4 regions of the Saccharibacillus brassicae genome follow, and region 4 is predicted to be linked to each of the others. Evidence: a T-box and tRNA genes for the amino acid it is inferred to sense, from the RefSeq annotation. Region 4 holds a T-box; the other regions hold tRNA genes.
The links. A T-box is a leader RNA that pairs with one kind of tRNA and senses whether it is charged. The one in region 4 lies ahead of leuS (leucine--tRNA ligase), so its partner is inferred to be a tRNA-Leu.
Positions count from the first base shown of each region.

Region 1: it has a tRNA-Leu gene. The T-box ahead of leuS (leucine--tRNA ligase) is inferred to sense a tRNA for this amino acid. The anticodon was not compared.
Region 2: it has a tRNA-Leu gene. The T-box ahead of leuS (leucine--tRNA ligase) is inferred to sense a tRNA for this amino acid. The anticodon was not compared.
Region 3: it has a tRNA-Leu gene. The T-box ahead of leuS (leucine--tRNA ligase) is inferred to sense a tRNA for this amino acid. The anticodon was not compared.

Region 1 covers NZ_CP041217.1:2,769,118-2,772,715, reverse strand. The annotation lists gene FFV09_RS11600 (MATE family efflux transporter) at 1-802, opposite strand, end outside; gene FFV09_RS24130 (MarR family winged helix-turn-helix transcriptional regulator) at 1,075-1,719, opposite strand; tRNA gene FFV09_RS11590 (tRNA-Leu) at 1,914-1,997, opposite strand; gene FFV09_RS11585 (helix-turn-helix domain-containing protein) at 2,076-2,303, opposite strand; gene FFV09_RS11580 (LamG-like jellyroll fold domain-containing protein) at 2,496-3,598, opposite strand, start outside.
Region 2 covers NZ_CP041217.1:4,088,176-4,091,773, reverse strand. The annotation lists gene FFV09_RS16980 (hypothetical protein) at 1-109, opposite strand, end outside; gene FFV09_RS16975 (organic hydroperoxide resistance protein) at 291-713, opposite strand; gene FFV09_RS16970 (glutathione peroxidase) at 884-1,363, shown strand; tRNA gene FFV09_RS16965 (tRNA-Leu) at 1,492-1,574, opposite strand; gene FFV09_RS16960 (urease accessory protein UreF) at 1,892-2,542, shown strand; gene FFV09_RS16955 (helix-turn-helix domain-containing protein) at 2,614-3,000, opposite strand; gene FFV09_RS16950 (hypothetical protein) at 3,171-3,449, shown strand; gene FFV09_RS16945 (hypothetical protein) at 3,446-3,598, shown strand, end outside.
Region 3 covers NZ_CP041217.1:4,398,728-4,402,325, reverse strand. The annotation lists gene FFV09_RS18255 (excinuclease ABC subunit UvrA) at 1-1,903, opposite strand, end outside; tRNA gene FFV09_RS18250 (tRNA-Leu) at 2,201-2,284, opposite strand; gene FFV09_RS18245 (GntR family transcriptional regulator) at 2,847-3,598, opposite strand, start outside.
Region 4 covers NZ_CP041217.1:798,556-802,153, reverse strand. The annotation lists gene FFV09_RS03170 (HEAT repeat domain-containing protein) at 1-1,075, opposite strand, end outside; T-box leader at 1,203-1,460, shown strand; gene leuS (leucine--tRNA ligase) at 1,520-3,598, shown strand, end outside.

The DNA of each region.
Region 1 (3,598 bases), 2.0 Mb from region 4:
TGAAAAACATCTGTTCCGCCGCGAACGGCATGCCGATGCCCAGCACTTTTTTGAACATATCGAGCCCGACGTGGAAAAAATCCCGGATACGCAGCCGCAGTTCGGCGTCGATCCGGATCAGGTAATAGACCGCGCAGGCCGCCGCCAGGTAGCGCGAGATGTTAACCGACAGCGTCATGCCGAACACGCCCATATCGAGCACGTTGATGAACAGCAGGTTCAAGCCGACATACGGCAGGTTCATGACGAGCGACAGGGCGAGCGAAGCCCGGGAACGCCCGATGCCGCGCAGCGCGCCGCAGACCGCTTCCACAAACGCAAGGCCCATATACGAAAACCCGCTGCCGATCATATAGATACGCGCCAGTTCCTTGACCGCCGGTTCCGCCGAGCCGAACAGCAGGTTCAGCAGCGGATTGTGGAAGACGATCATGAACAAGCCGATAAACAGCGCGAGGACCGAGACGACCGAAGCCGCTCCGGCCGTCGCTTTGGACACCATGATCGAATTGCCGCTGCCTTTGTACTGCGCGACGACGACCGTCCCGCCCGTGGCGACCGCCACGAAGATGCTGAGCAGGAAAATGTTCAGCGAATCGACCATGTTGACCGCGCTGATCGCGTCCACTCCCGCCGAACTGATCATCGCCGTGTTGATCATATGCAGCCCGACGATAAACACCTGATCGACGAGCAGCGGGACGAACAGCCCGATGATCTGCCTGTAATCGATCGACCGGCCCGACAAATATTTCTCCAGAAGCCTGACGCCCCATCCCGTTCGTATGCCGCTTTCCGCCATCTCCAACCCTTCTTTTTCACGTATTTTGACCGCTTGCTTGTGCCAAACAAAAAAACGCCCTGCTCGCCGATGCGGCCGTAGGGCGTGACTGACTTCTCGTAATCGTTCCTTGCGGATGCCGAAGCGGCATCCCGCCCGCGAAATCGGCTTGCAGCAAGCCGCGTGCGACCCTGGGTCAGTTCCGCCACGTGTGCAAATATATCACGATTCCGCGCAAAGGACAAGGCGTTCGGACACGCGGAAATCTCCGCTATCCGCTTGCGAGGCGCGGGTTACAGCCTCGATTTGACCTGCTCCAGCAGCGCATGCAGCGCTTCCGTTTCTTCCGGCTTCAGCCCTGCCGTGATCCGCTGTTCGAGTTCGACGAACATACGGTCGAATTCCGGGATCAGCGCTTTCGCTTTCTTCGTCACGTACACCTTTTTCTGGCGCTCGTTGCCTTCGGGCACGATCCGCTTCACGTACCCTTTCTTCTCCAGCCCCTGCAGCATGCTGCTGACGCTTGCGCCGGTCCGGTTAAAATGCTTGGCCAGCTCGTTCTGGATGATGCCGTCTTCCCGGAACCGGTAGATGTGGCCGAGCATCTGCCCCTGCTGCGCGTTCATGCCGAGCTCGGCCAGCCTGCCGTCCGATGCCGACTTGAGCTTCGTCCCGATCTCGCGCAGCAGATCCGACACCGGCGTCGCCGCTTCCGCTCCATCGCCCGTTTCCCGGCCGGATTCGTCCGCCCGTCCCGCCGGCTCCGGCGAATGCGCCGCAGACGGCTCTGCCGCGGGATCGCTCCCATCCGGAGAACCTGCGCCGCCGGCCTTTTCCAGAGCGGCCAGCTCCGCCTGTTTGGCTTTTTTCGCTTTGGCGGCGTTTTTCTCGCTTTTGGACTTTTTCGTCTTTTTCGAAGGTCCGTCTTTGTCGCTCATGCTCGATCGCCCCTTCCCGGGTGCTTGCGGATTGTAAGGTTAGATCCCTATACTGTAGATCCTCATACTGTTAGAAGGCTAACTATGTCAAGACTATAACCGTCGGGGATCTGACTGTCAAACGTCTGACCACGCAAAAAAAGGCCCGAACCTTCGATTATCCATCGAAAATTCGGACCTTTTCTTAAAAGGGATGCGGTCGAGAGGACTCGAACCTCCACGGGGGTTAGCCCACACGGACCTGAACCGTGCGCGTCTGCCAATTCCGCCACGACCGCATATCTTGATGGCTGCGATTACCTCGCGAGCACAAGAAATAATATATCACGATCCGAAGAAGTTGACAAGCATTCTTGTTAAACTTTTTTGAGAATCTCGTTAATTTCCTGTTCAAGCACGAGATAACGATGGGTACTGCGCATGATCGGCACCTTGGTCAGCTTGTTTTTGTCCACATACACTTTCATCTGATCCTTGGTCAGGCCAAGCAGGCTGCCCGCTTCCGTAACCGTCAGCACCTGTTCGTTGCTTGTCGCATTGAACGTCTTTTTGACCTTTAGATTCCAATCCTGGAATGTACTCAATAGATCGACCTCCTGTTTAGGAAAATGTGAACGCTCGGGTATGAATCTCTCTATTATACCACACTGCGGCGATCTAAAGGGTTAAATAAAAAAACAGGAAGGAACGGCAGCCCGCTTCTTCCTGTTTCCGTTCGCGTTCCTGTACCGAAAGCTCAAGCTTCCCAAGTGTTCCGGCGGCGTTCCCTTTACGATTTACTTCGCCGGCTGGGCCAAAGCTGCCGCCTGCTCCGGCGTCAGCGCGCCTGCGTACACGTTCAATTCGTCCAGTTGGCCTTTGAACGCGGCATCCCACCAGTTTACACCGAGGGCGAACGTGCGGTTCGCGCCTTCCGTGAACAGGTCCGGGAAGCCGGTGCCGGAAAACTTGCGCTCGCCGTCCACGTACACGGTCAGCGTGCCTTTGTCGACCGAGAACGCCAGATGCGACCAGGTGCCGGCCGGAATCTTCGTGCCGGTCACGCCGTCGTACCAGCTGGCGCTGCCGGACCAGAGCATCGTCTGGTCGCCGACCGAGCCTTTGGGCAGCAGGCTCAGCCAATGCGTCTCGTCTTTGGCGCCAAAGAACGTCGGCGTGAAGGACGTCAGCTGCTCCGGCTTCACCCAGAGCGAGACGGAATACGACGCGCTCTCGATCAGGTTGCTTGGCAGGCTCACGCCCGAAGCGCCGTCCAGCACGAGCGCTTGTCCGGCGGCGCCGTCCGCGTAGCTGACGCGGCCGCCTTCTTTGCCGATCCGGTCGCCGATGACGGTGCCGGCCGCGAACGCGCCCTGGCCGTCGGACAGGTTGTTCTCGAACGAATAGGAAGCCGTCAAGGCGGCATTGGCATACGGCACGACGGTAATGTCGAACGTGACCGCCCTGCTCACGCTGCCTTTGACGATCGTCGCGGTCAGCACGGCCTGGCCGGCCGGTTCGCCTTCGGCCGGACGCGTCACTTTGCCCGTCGAAGAGACGACGCCTTCTTCGGAACTGCTCCACGAGATCGACGTGCCGCGGCTGCCGACGGTCGGCAGCTTCAGGTCCGCGGTGACCCGGCTCGTATCGCCGAGCGTCAGACCTGCCGCCACGTTCGCCACGACCTGCTCGTCGTTCAGATCGGCCAGGCGCGTGCCCCACGCCGATTCGCCCGACTCCGATACCGCGGTGAACGTCATGACGTTCGTTTGCGATACCGGGTCCCACTGGCGCAGGAAGACGCCGTCGAATTCTTCGCCGCTGAGCGTCAGCTTGGCTTTGTTGTCGGCGTTTTTGCGCCATTTGCCTTCAAGCGCGCCCGTGACCGTGCCGTCGTCAT
Region 2 (3,598 bases), 2.3 Mb from region 4:
AGACGCGGCACATCGTGCCGTCTTCCAGATGCACGACGTACTCGTACAATCCGTCCTTGTCGTTGCTTCCGGCCTTATCTACATTTACCACAGTCGGTCTGTAAGCCATATTCGTATCACCCGTTATTCTTAGTCTCGTCATAGGATGCAATCTTCACCCACGGCGCGTGCTTATATAGCTTAATGAATTTCACCCTTCGTGTCAACCGCGCTTCCGGCGCGACTTTGACGAAAAAAAGCCGGAAAGGCCCACTTGCGGGACACTTTCCGGCTTCCGTTTCCGTTCGGACTTAGACGACGCTCAGTTCCACGTCCATGTTGCCGCGCGTCGCTTTGGAGTACGGGCAGAACGCATGCGCTTTTTCTACCAGATCTTTGGCTTTGTCGGGATCGAGTCCCGGAATGCGCACTTCCAGCTTGCCCGCAAGCTTGAATCCGCCGTCCGTCTCGTCTTTGCCGATATGGATATGGCAGGTGACTTCGGTATCGGGAATATCGAGCTTTTCTTTGCGGGCGATGTTGGCCAGAGCGCTCTCGAAGCAGGCGCTGTAGCCGGCCGCGAACAGTTCTTCCGGATTGGTGCCGGTGCCTCCGCCGCCTCCGAGCCCTTTCGGTACGGACAGCTGCAGATTCAGCGCTCCGTCCTCCGATTCGACGATTCCGCTTCTTCCGCCTCTGCGGGCCGTTGCTTTTGCCGTATATAAAGATTCCATGATATCGTCACTCCTTCTATTCGTGTGAAATTTTAAAAGCATGCACTGTCCGTCAAACTATCTAATTTATAAAGCAAACAGAGACGAATGAAACGAAAGCGAATTGCAAAACTCAATTAAGTTGTTTACAATCAAAAAGAGAGTAATCATTTTATGAGGAGGAATTCAATATGTCCGTGTATGAATACGAAGCCCGCACGTCCAAGGGGGACGAAGTCAAGCTGTCCGATTACGCAGGAAAAGTGGTGCTCGTTGTCAACACCGCGAGCAAGTGCGGATTTACGCCGCAGTTCCAGGGCTTGCAGGATCTGTACGACAAATACCACGACCGCGGCCTGGAGATTCTCGGCTTCCCGAGCAACCAGTTCAAGGAACAGGACCCCGGCACCAACGAGGAAATCGCAGAGTTTTGCCAAGTGAACTACGGCGTCAAATTCCCGATCTTCGAAAAAGTGGACGTCAAAGGCGAAAACGCGCATCCCCTGTTCCAATATTTGAGCGACGAAGCGCCGGGCCTTATGGGTTCCAAATCGGTCAAATGGAACTTCACCAAATTCCTGATCGACAAAGAAGGCCGCCCGGTCAAGCGCTTCGCTCCGCAAACGGCACCGGATCAGCTGGAGAAAGACATCGAAAAACTGCTCGGCTGATGTTGGGTCACCCCAAGCCAGAGTTCACAAGCCCTCGCAAACGCGCAGGGCTTTTCTGCGTCAGCGGATCACGGAAAAATAAAAAAGCCTGCAAACCCCAAAATCGGGATCTGCAGGCTTCTTCGGTATGCGGTAGAGAGGACTCGAACCTCCACGGGTATACACCCACTACCCCCTCAAGATAGCGTGTCTGCCATTCCACCACTACCGCACGTCAAAGAGAGAATCAACTTCTATATCGTACCTAATTTCAAGCATACAGTCAACCACTTTTTCAAAAAAACCGAAAACCGATAAAAGATTTTAATCCGTGCACTTCATAATGTTATATTATATAACTCAATGAGTCATTTAATTGAATTATTTTGCAGAAAATCAACCTTAATTCTTCATTTTTCTTGACCAACACCCGATATTCATGTAAAAATAAACAGCATAACGAACGAAAAACTTTTTCATATCCTAAACCTAACATTCATATAACGCACAAAAATTCATCCACTTATCCCTTTAAGGAGGCGCAGCATCATGCACAGCGGACAAAAGCTTCTCAGTTACATGACCCTGCTCGAAACGTCGTCCCCGTCGCCCGTCGGCTGCATTAAAGAGGATATGAACGGCAATCGCCTGAGCGGCGTCGAAGCTTTTGAAGAAGTGATGCGGTCGTATATCCATCCCCGATTGACGCATATCGAAGGACGCGCGATCGAAGATCTGTACGGCGCTTTCGCCCGCGGCGATGTCGAGACGGCGTTCCGGATCGACCGGAGCCTGCGCACGAAAACTTGTCCCAACGAAATCGATACCGAGATGCGCCGCTCCGGACGCAAAGTGCTGAAGCTGTCGAAATCGCTCTACCCGTGGATAAATTTCGCGCCGTTCGCGGAAGCGCTCCAGACCGGCCAAGCGTTCGGCTGCCTCCCGCTCTGCTATGCCTGGATCAATTTCAATCTGGAGATCGAACCCGAGCAAGCCGTAACGGCTTATCTCTACCACCATACGACCTTGTACGTCGATCATTGCGCCCGCTTGTTGAACCTGGACGACGTGACCCGGCGCAAGCTGCTGATGCGAATGATCGACGACGTGTCGGAGCGCTGGTCGCGCGCGCGGACGACGACGGAGCCTGCCTTCATGTCCGCCGACGCTTACGGGACGCCTATCCAAAAAACGCTTTGAAGCTTATGCTTCAAAGCGTTTTTTCGTGCCGGGACCGAAACGGATTTCCCCTCCGTCCTCCCCGGCTCCCGCTAGTCTTCCCGATCCCGCGATTCCCCGCTGTCCGCCTCGCGGCTTCTCCGGTACGCGGCAAACGCCATGTATTCGCGCATGAACGTTTTCTCTTCTTCGGTCAGCTGATCCAGCTGGCAATCCGATTGCCCCAAACTTTCAAAAAAATAACGGCCGCCCGTTTCTTTGACTTCTTCGGGCTGCCATTCTTTGCCCGTCATCAGCCAATCCAGGCTTACCGAAAAATAGGCGGCGATCTCGATCAGTTTGTGCGTGCTCGGCGTGGATTTGCCTCTGCGCCAATCGCCCAAATTGCCCGCACTGATACTGAGGCGTTCGCCGAACGCCTTTTTGGTCATGCCGCTGCTCTTGATCAACTGCTCGATTCGTTCGTAGATCGACTGCAAACTGACGCCCTCCTCACGACCGCTTTTCGCTCATAATTACGCATTTGCGTATATTACCATTGAACGTTCACGTCTTTGCGTATATAATACGTTTTATGGTAAATGATCCCTTGTCCGTCTCTAATCGATTATAATTCATCCGTTTGCACATGAACAGGAGGAGCGATACGTTGCAGAGAAAAAAACCGATCACCCCGTTCGGTTGGGAAATCAAACGGCGTCTGGCGGAGCTCGAAATGGACCAGAAATCTTTTTGCGAGCTTTACGATATTCCGCCTTCCCGCCTGTCGAACCTGATCAACGGCAGCCGCAAAGCGGCCAAATACCGTAAACGGGTCTCCGAACTGCTGGACTTGTCCGCTTCTCCGACACCTTGTCAGACCCGACGCCCCGAGAGCGACTCTTTCCGCCCTTCGCAGACCGGCAGCGCAGGGAGGTTCGGCCGATGACGCCTTCCGCTTCGGACGATGCCCCAACGCCGCCCGTCCCCAGTCCGACTGCACCCTGGATCGTCATCTGTGCCCACTGCAGCCAAATCCGCCGTCCGGACGGCTGGCGGATTCCCGCGTTCGGCGAATGCAACGGCGCCGTGCTGACG
Region 3 (3,598 bases), 2.0 Mb from region 4:
GGCCCGCTTTGTAGCCCCGCTCCCGGGAAAGCGGCGCGTCGGCGTACAGTTTGCGGACGTGATCGAACAATCCGGTGTACGTCGCCAGATTCGAGCGCGGCGTGCGACCGATCGGCTTCTGGTCGATCCGTACGAGGCGGCGCAGGGAATCGAGATCGCCTCCGGCTTCGCCCGAAATCTCGCCCGGCTGTTCTTCCTCGCCTTCTTCCGCCGGTTCGGCCGGCAGATTGCCCAGATGCGGCGCCAGCAGCGCCGGCAGCGCGCCGGAGATCAGGCTGGACTTGCCGGAACCGGACACGCCAGTCACGGCGGTCAGGCAGCCGAGCGGAATCTCGACGTCCAATTCGTTGAGATTATTGTAGGAGACCCGGTTCAGCTTCAGCCAGCCTTCCGGCGTCCGGCGTTCGCGGAGCACGGAAGCGGAATCCGCGAACAGATACCGCCGCGTGATCGAACGTTCCACGTCCGCCAGGCCGGCCGGCGGGCCGCTGTACAGCACTTGCCCTCCGCGTTCGCCCGCTTCGGGGCCGATATCGACCAGCCACTGCGCCTGCTTCATGATGTCGAGATTGTGTTCGACGACGAACACGGAGTTGCCCGCGTCGCGCAGCGCCGCAAGCGACTCCAGCAGCGCTTCGCCGTCGGCGGGGTGCAGACCGGCCGACGGTTCGTCCAGCACGTACACGACCCCGAACAGCTTCGAGATCAGCTGCGTCGCCAGGCGCAGCCGCTGCAGCTCGCCCGAAGACAGCGTCGGCGCCGGGCGGTCGAGCGACAGATGGCCGACGCCGATCGCGATCAGCCGATCCAGCCGCCCCGCCGCGTCTTCGACCAGCCGCCGGGCGATCAGCGCTTTTTCCGTCGCTCTCCGATGCGCGGAATCGGCCTTCGGCGACTCGTGCGCCTGCACGGCTTCTTCAAGCCTGCGCTGCAGCTCGGTTACGGGCAGCCGGAACAGGTCCGCGATGTCCATTCCCCCGAACGTGACGGAGAGCGCTTCCGGCTTCAATCTTTTGCCGTGGCAGAGCGGGCAGGGACCGACGACCAGATAAGGTTCGAGCCGCTGGCGGCGGCCCGGATTGTCGGCGGAAGCGTACATATGAAGCAGTTGGCGGCGTGCGCCGGTATAATTGCCCATATAATCGTGCTTGCGCCCGGAACGGATCGCTTCCTGAATCTGCTCGTAATCGAGATCCGGGTACACCGGAGCGGACGGCTTCTCTTCGGTAAACAAAATCCAGTCGCGATCGGACTGCGGCAGTTCCCGCCACGGCTTATCCACGTCGTAACCGAGCGAGATCAGGATGTCGCGCAGGTTCTGCCCGTGCCAGGCGCCCGGCCACGAAGCGATCGCCCGCTGGCGGATGCTCAAGCTCGGATCGGGCACCATCGACGCTTCGGTCGCGTCGTAGATCCGGCCGAGCCCCTGGCATTCGGGGCAGGCTCCCTGCGGCGTATTGGGCGAAAAATCTTCGGCGTACAGCACCGGCTGTCCGACCGGATAATCGCCGGCGCGCGCATACATCATGCGCAGCACGTTGGAGATGGCCGTCAGGCTGCCCACGGTGGAGCGCTCCTGCGGCACGCTGCGCTGCTGTTGAAGCCCGACCGCGGGCGGCAGCCCTTCGATGCTCTCGACCTGCGGCGTGCCGGCCTGCTGGATCAGCCGTCTGGCATACGGCGCGACGGACTCCAGGTAGCGCCGCTGCGCTTCGGCGTACAGTGTGCCGAATGCGAGCGACGATTTGCCCGAACCGGACACGCCGGTAAACACGACAAGCGCGTCGCGCGGGATGTCGAGGTCGACGTTTCGTAAATTATTCTCGCTGGCTCCGCGGACGCGAATCATATTCCGCGGATCGAGATCGGGTTCGGATGAATGGGACTGATGCGATATACTCATGCTGGCGTTCCTCCTTGGCGTTTCGTACGGATTGCCCTGCGAATTCGGTTCGTCTTCCGGACGGGATCGGCAGCCGATCCGTCGTCTCGGTATCTTTACCTCATTCGCTGCAAAAGAAATCAGCAGGCAGTTATGGAGAGTGAGTCGGGCAAGAGTCGGAAACGGGCGGTTCCGGGCGGAAGTGCGAGATCGGGAACGCCGGAAAAAAACGTTCGAATACGCAAAACCCACGTTCGAATACGCAAAAAAACCGCCGATTTCCCTAAAGGAAACCGACGGTTCTTCGATGAAACGAGATGCGGTCGAGAGGACTCGAACCTCCACGGGGGTTAGCCCACACGGACCTGAACCGTGCGCGTCTGCCAATTCCGCCACGACCGCATAATAGTTGGCTGGGCTTTTTGCCCTGCCCAAATAATATAGCATAGCCGGCAGGCAGATTGCAAGCCTTTTGGCAAGAAAGTTCGCATACCGTGCCAAAGGGAACGCGGCATGCTCTTTTGGCCTTCGTCTTGTTGCCCTGCCGCTTTGCCGGAAAAGGGAGCCGGCAGCCGTATCGGGAAGTCTTATCCGGCAAATGCGTACCGAAAGTCAACATTTCAAGCGAAATCAGGGACGTGAACAGAAAATGTGTGCATTTGGTCAGCATTTTCTGCCTGTTGGGCCGGAAATCGGGCTTTTTCGCGAAAAATGTGCGCATTAAGTCAACATTTTGCGCAGAATACGGTTTTTGAGCGGAAAATGTGCACAAAAAGTCAACATTTCAGGTGGAATGAGGGCCGTGAACAGGAAATGTGTGCATGGGGTCAGCATTTTCTGCCTGTTAGGCCGGAAATCGGGCTTTTTCGCGAAAAATGTGTGCATCAAGTCAACATTTTGCGCAGAATACGGTTTTTGAGCGGAAAATGTGCACAAAAAGTCAACATGACCGCCCGCCGCCCCGTCACCCCCGCCGAGGCTTGGCCGCCGAACTCCGTTCGACCAATTCCGGCGCGTAGACGACGTCTTCGTATTCGACGGCCGAACCCGAAGCGCCGCTCTCGATCATGGCGATCAGCCGCCGGGCCGCTTCCCGGCCCATTTCTTCCTTCGGATGCGTCAGCGTCGTCAGCGGCACGCCGGAAGCGAGCGCGAGCGCCGAATCGTCGAAGCCGACGACCGACACGTCGCCCGGCACGGACAGTCCGAGCTCGCGCGCCGCATTCATGAGCGGTACGGCCAGTTCGTCGTTATAGGCGACGAGCGCCGTCGGCCGGTTCGGCGAAGCGAGCAGTTCGCGCACGCGCCGAAGCGGCAGTTCGCCTTTTTGCCCCGTCGCGTACGTCACGACATGCTCGGGCAGCAGCGGAATGCCCGCTTCGCGGTGGGCGTGCATGAAGCCGCGCAGCCGGTTGACGCCCTGCAGATCGTCCGTTTTGAAAAAGCCGGCGATCCGCGTATGCCCCTGCCCGATCAAATACCGGGCCGCGGTCGAGCCGCCGAGTTCGTCGTCCACTTTGAGACACGGCACTTCCAGTTCGCGGTAGCGTTCGTTGATCATGAGGAACGGCAGGTTTCTCGACTGCATCGACAGGTAGAACGGCAGGTTGGGATTGCCTTCGGCGCTTTTGGTCGGCTCGATGATCAGCCCGCTGAGCGGTTCGCTCAGCATAAGGCGCAGGCATTCCATCTCTTTCTCCTTGTCGTTGTCGGTGC
Region 4 (3,598 bases):
AACGCTGCAATTTCTTCGCCCGTTCTTCGTCTTCGGCCGCGATCTCGCGGCGCCATTCGTCGAGCTCGGGCAGCAGGCGGCCCATCATGACGCAGCAGGCGTAGACCGACTCTTTCAGTTCGACGTAGTCTTTGTCGTAGCCGATCTTCACGAGTTCCTGCACGACCGGCAGCGCCTGCTCGGAGCCGAGGCGGCACAGGCCGTCGGCGAGTTTGGCGATGCGGGTGAAATGGTCTTCTTTTTCGAGCAGGGCAATCAAGGCTTCTTCGGCGGACGGCAGCAGGATACGCGACAGAATATCGACGATGCCGAGCAGCAGGAAGCCGTCTTTTTCCTCGGCGTACATCTGTACCAGCTTCTCGACCACTTCTTCGCTGCCGACGCGAACGAGCGCATCGGCGGCCTGTTCGGCCACGAGATCGTTGTCGGACTTGAGCGCGTCGTAGAACAGCGGCAGCGCGTACGCGATCTTCAGTTTGCCGGCCGCCTGCATCAGGTACACCGTGCGGACGGATGCCGGGTCTTTGGTATACTGTTCCTGCAGTTCGTCCATCGTCTCGCGCGGCTGCAGCATCTCGCGTTCGATCATTTCGCCCAGCAGCAGATCGAGCGTATCGTAGTCGATCTCGCCGTAATCGAGGCCGCTGTTTTTTTGCGTTTCTTCATTAAAAAGACGACGGACCCATTCGTCGGTCAATTCCGACACGCGCACGCGCTCGGCCGCTTCGCCTTGCCAGTCTTCGTCCAGCTCCCGGATCGCCGCCAGATGGGGCTTGAGCAGTTCCGGGCTGCTGCCGAGCAGCATGCGGGACAGGAAGATGCGCGCGTTGCCGGTCACGAGATTCGCTTTGAGCAGATGGAGCATCGCCTGTACGGTGATTTTGGTCTGCGGAAAAGCCGCGGCGCGGTGCAGATACACGTCTTCTTTGCGCGGGGCGGCGACCAGTTTCTCCAGCACCAGCGCGGAGATGTCCTGCGGGTATTTATACGTCTCGGCCAAAAACCGGATCGCCGCGTTGCTGACGAGCGGGTCGGCGTGCGTGATAAACGGTTTGACCTGTTCGGGTGTGAACATATGAAAATTCCTCCTCAAGTGCTTCGAGTGCGCCTACCAGTATACCACAGCTTGAGAGCGGAAGGCGCGGAGTCATTGACTTTTTGCGTTTGTTTTCTATATAATAGGGGCATTGCACAGGTAAAAAAACTCGTCGATGATGAGGAGCAGTAGGCAGCGGTGCGTTTCCAAGAGAGTCGGCGGATGGTGGAAGCCGGCAGCGAACCCTGTACGAACTCGCCTCGGAGATATGCGGCAGAAGGCGGCACGTCCGGTATGACCGGCATGCGCGCGGTAAGTCGCATCGGCTCATCCCCGATAACGGATGCTTAAGTGAGCGGCAGCAGAGAACATTCGGCCGCTAACTAGGGTGGTACCACGGGAAGCAGCGCCTCTCGTCCCTAGCGTCGTTGACGCTGGAGACGGGAGGCTTTTTGATTTCAGAAGCGAAGGGGACAGATGACGATGAGCGAAAGATACGAGCAGGGAAGCGGTCCGCAAGGTTACCGCGCCCAGACGATCGAACCGAAATGGCAGCAAAAATGGGACGAGGAAAAAACGTTCAAAACGGACGACGCCGATCATTCCAAACCGAAATTTTACGCGATGGACATGTTCCCGTATCCGTCCGGCGCCGGCCTGCACGTCGGTCACCCGGAAGGCATGACCGCCACGGACATCGTGTCGCGCTACAAACGGATGAAAGGCTACAACGTCATGCACCCGATGGGCTGGGACGCGTTCGGCCTGCCGGCCGAGCAGTACGCGATCGACAAGGGCGGCCATCCGCGCGAATTTACGATTCAGAACATCAACAACTTCCGCCGTCAGATCAAATCGCTTGGCTTCTCGTATGACTGGGACCGCGAGATCAGCACGACCGACCCGGAATATTTTAAATGGACGCAGTGGATCTTTATTCAGCTGTACAACAAAGGACTGGCTTACGTCGCCGAAATTCCGGTGAACTGGTGTCCGGCGCTTGGCACGGTGCTGGCGAACGAAGAAGTCATCGACGGCAAAAGCGAGCGCGGCGGCCATCCGGTCATCCGCAAGCCGATGCGTCAGTGGATGCTGAAAATTACCGAATATGCCGACCGTCTGCTGGAAGATCTGGACGAACTGGATTGGGCGGAAAGCATCAAGGACATGCAGCGGAACTGGATCGGCAAGTCCAAAGGCGCGGAAGTGACGTTCCAGGTGGAAGGCACGAACGAGTCGATCGACGTGTTCACGACCCGTCCGGACACGCTGTACGGCGCGACGTACTGCGTGCTGGCACCGGAGCATCCGCTCGTGGACGTCATTACGACCGAGCACGAAAAAGAAGCGGTCAAAGCGTACCAGGAAAAAGCTTCGCATAAAAGCGATCTGGAGCGCACCGACCTGAACAAAGACAAAAGCGGCGTATTCACCGGCGCTTACGCGGTCAATCCGGTCAACGGCGCGAAGCTGCCGATCTGGATCGCCGATTACGTGCTGGCCGCTTACGGTACCGGCGCGATCATGGCCGTACCGGGCCACGACGTGCGCGACTGGGAATTCGCCAAGAAGTTCGGCATTTCGATCATCGAAGTCGTCAAAGGCGGCGATATCGAACAAGAAGCCTATACGGGCGAAGGCGAACACGTCAACTCCGGCTTCCTCGACGGCCTGAACAAGGAAGACGCGATCGCGCGCATGATACAATGGCTGGAAGAAGGCGGCAAAGGCGCAGGCAAAACGACTTACCGTCTGCGCGATTGGCTGTTCAGCCGTCAGCGCTACTGGGGCGAGCCGATTCCGATCCTGCATCTGGAAGACGGCAGCATGAAGACCGTGCCGGAAGACAGCCTGCCGCTGCTGCTGCCGGAAATGGACGAGATCAAGCCGTCGGGCACCGGCGAATCGCCGCTTGCGAACGCGACCGACTGGGTCAACATCATCGATCCCGAGACGGGCATGAAAGCCCGCCGCGAGACGAACACGATGCCGCAGTGGGCCGGCAGCTGCTGGTATTATCTGCGCTACCTCGATCCGACCAACGATCAGGAGCTGTGCAGCAAAGAGAAGCTGGATCACTGGCTGCCGGTCGATCTGTATATCGGCGGCGCGGAACACGCGGTTCTGCATCTGCTGTACGCAAGATTCTGGCATAAAGTGCTGTACGATCTCGGCGTGGTCAGCACGAAGGAACCGTTCCAGAAGCTGGTCAACCAGGGCATGATCCTCGGCCCGAACAACGAGAAAATGAGCAAATCGCGCGGCAACGTCATCAACCCGGACGAGATCGTGAACGAATACGGAGCGGACACGCTGCGCATCTACGAGATGTTCATGGGACCGCTGGAAGCGACCAAACCGTGGAACACGAACGGCGTCGAAGGCGCGCACCGTTTCCTGGCCCGCGTCTACCGCATGTTCGTCGACGACAACGGCAGCTTGAGCGCGAAAATTTCCGATACGGCAGCCGGAACGGACGAATTCAAGCGCACGTGGCACAAAACGATCAAAAAAGTGACGGAAGACATGGAAGCCCTGCGCTTCAACACGGCGATCAGCCAG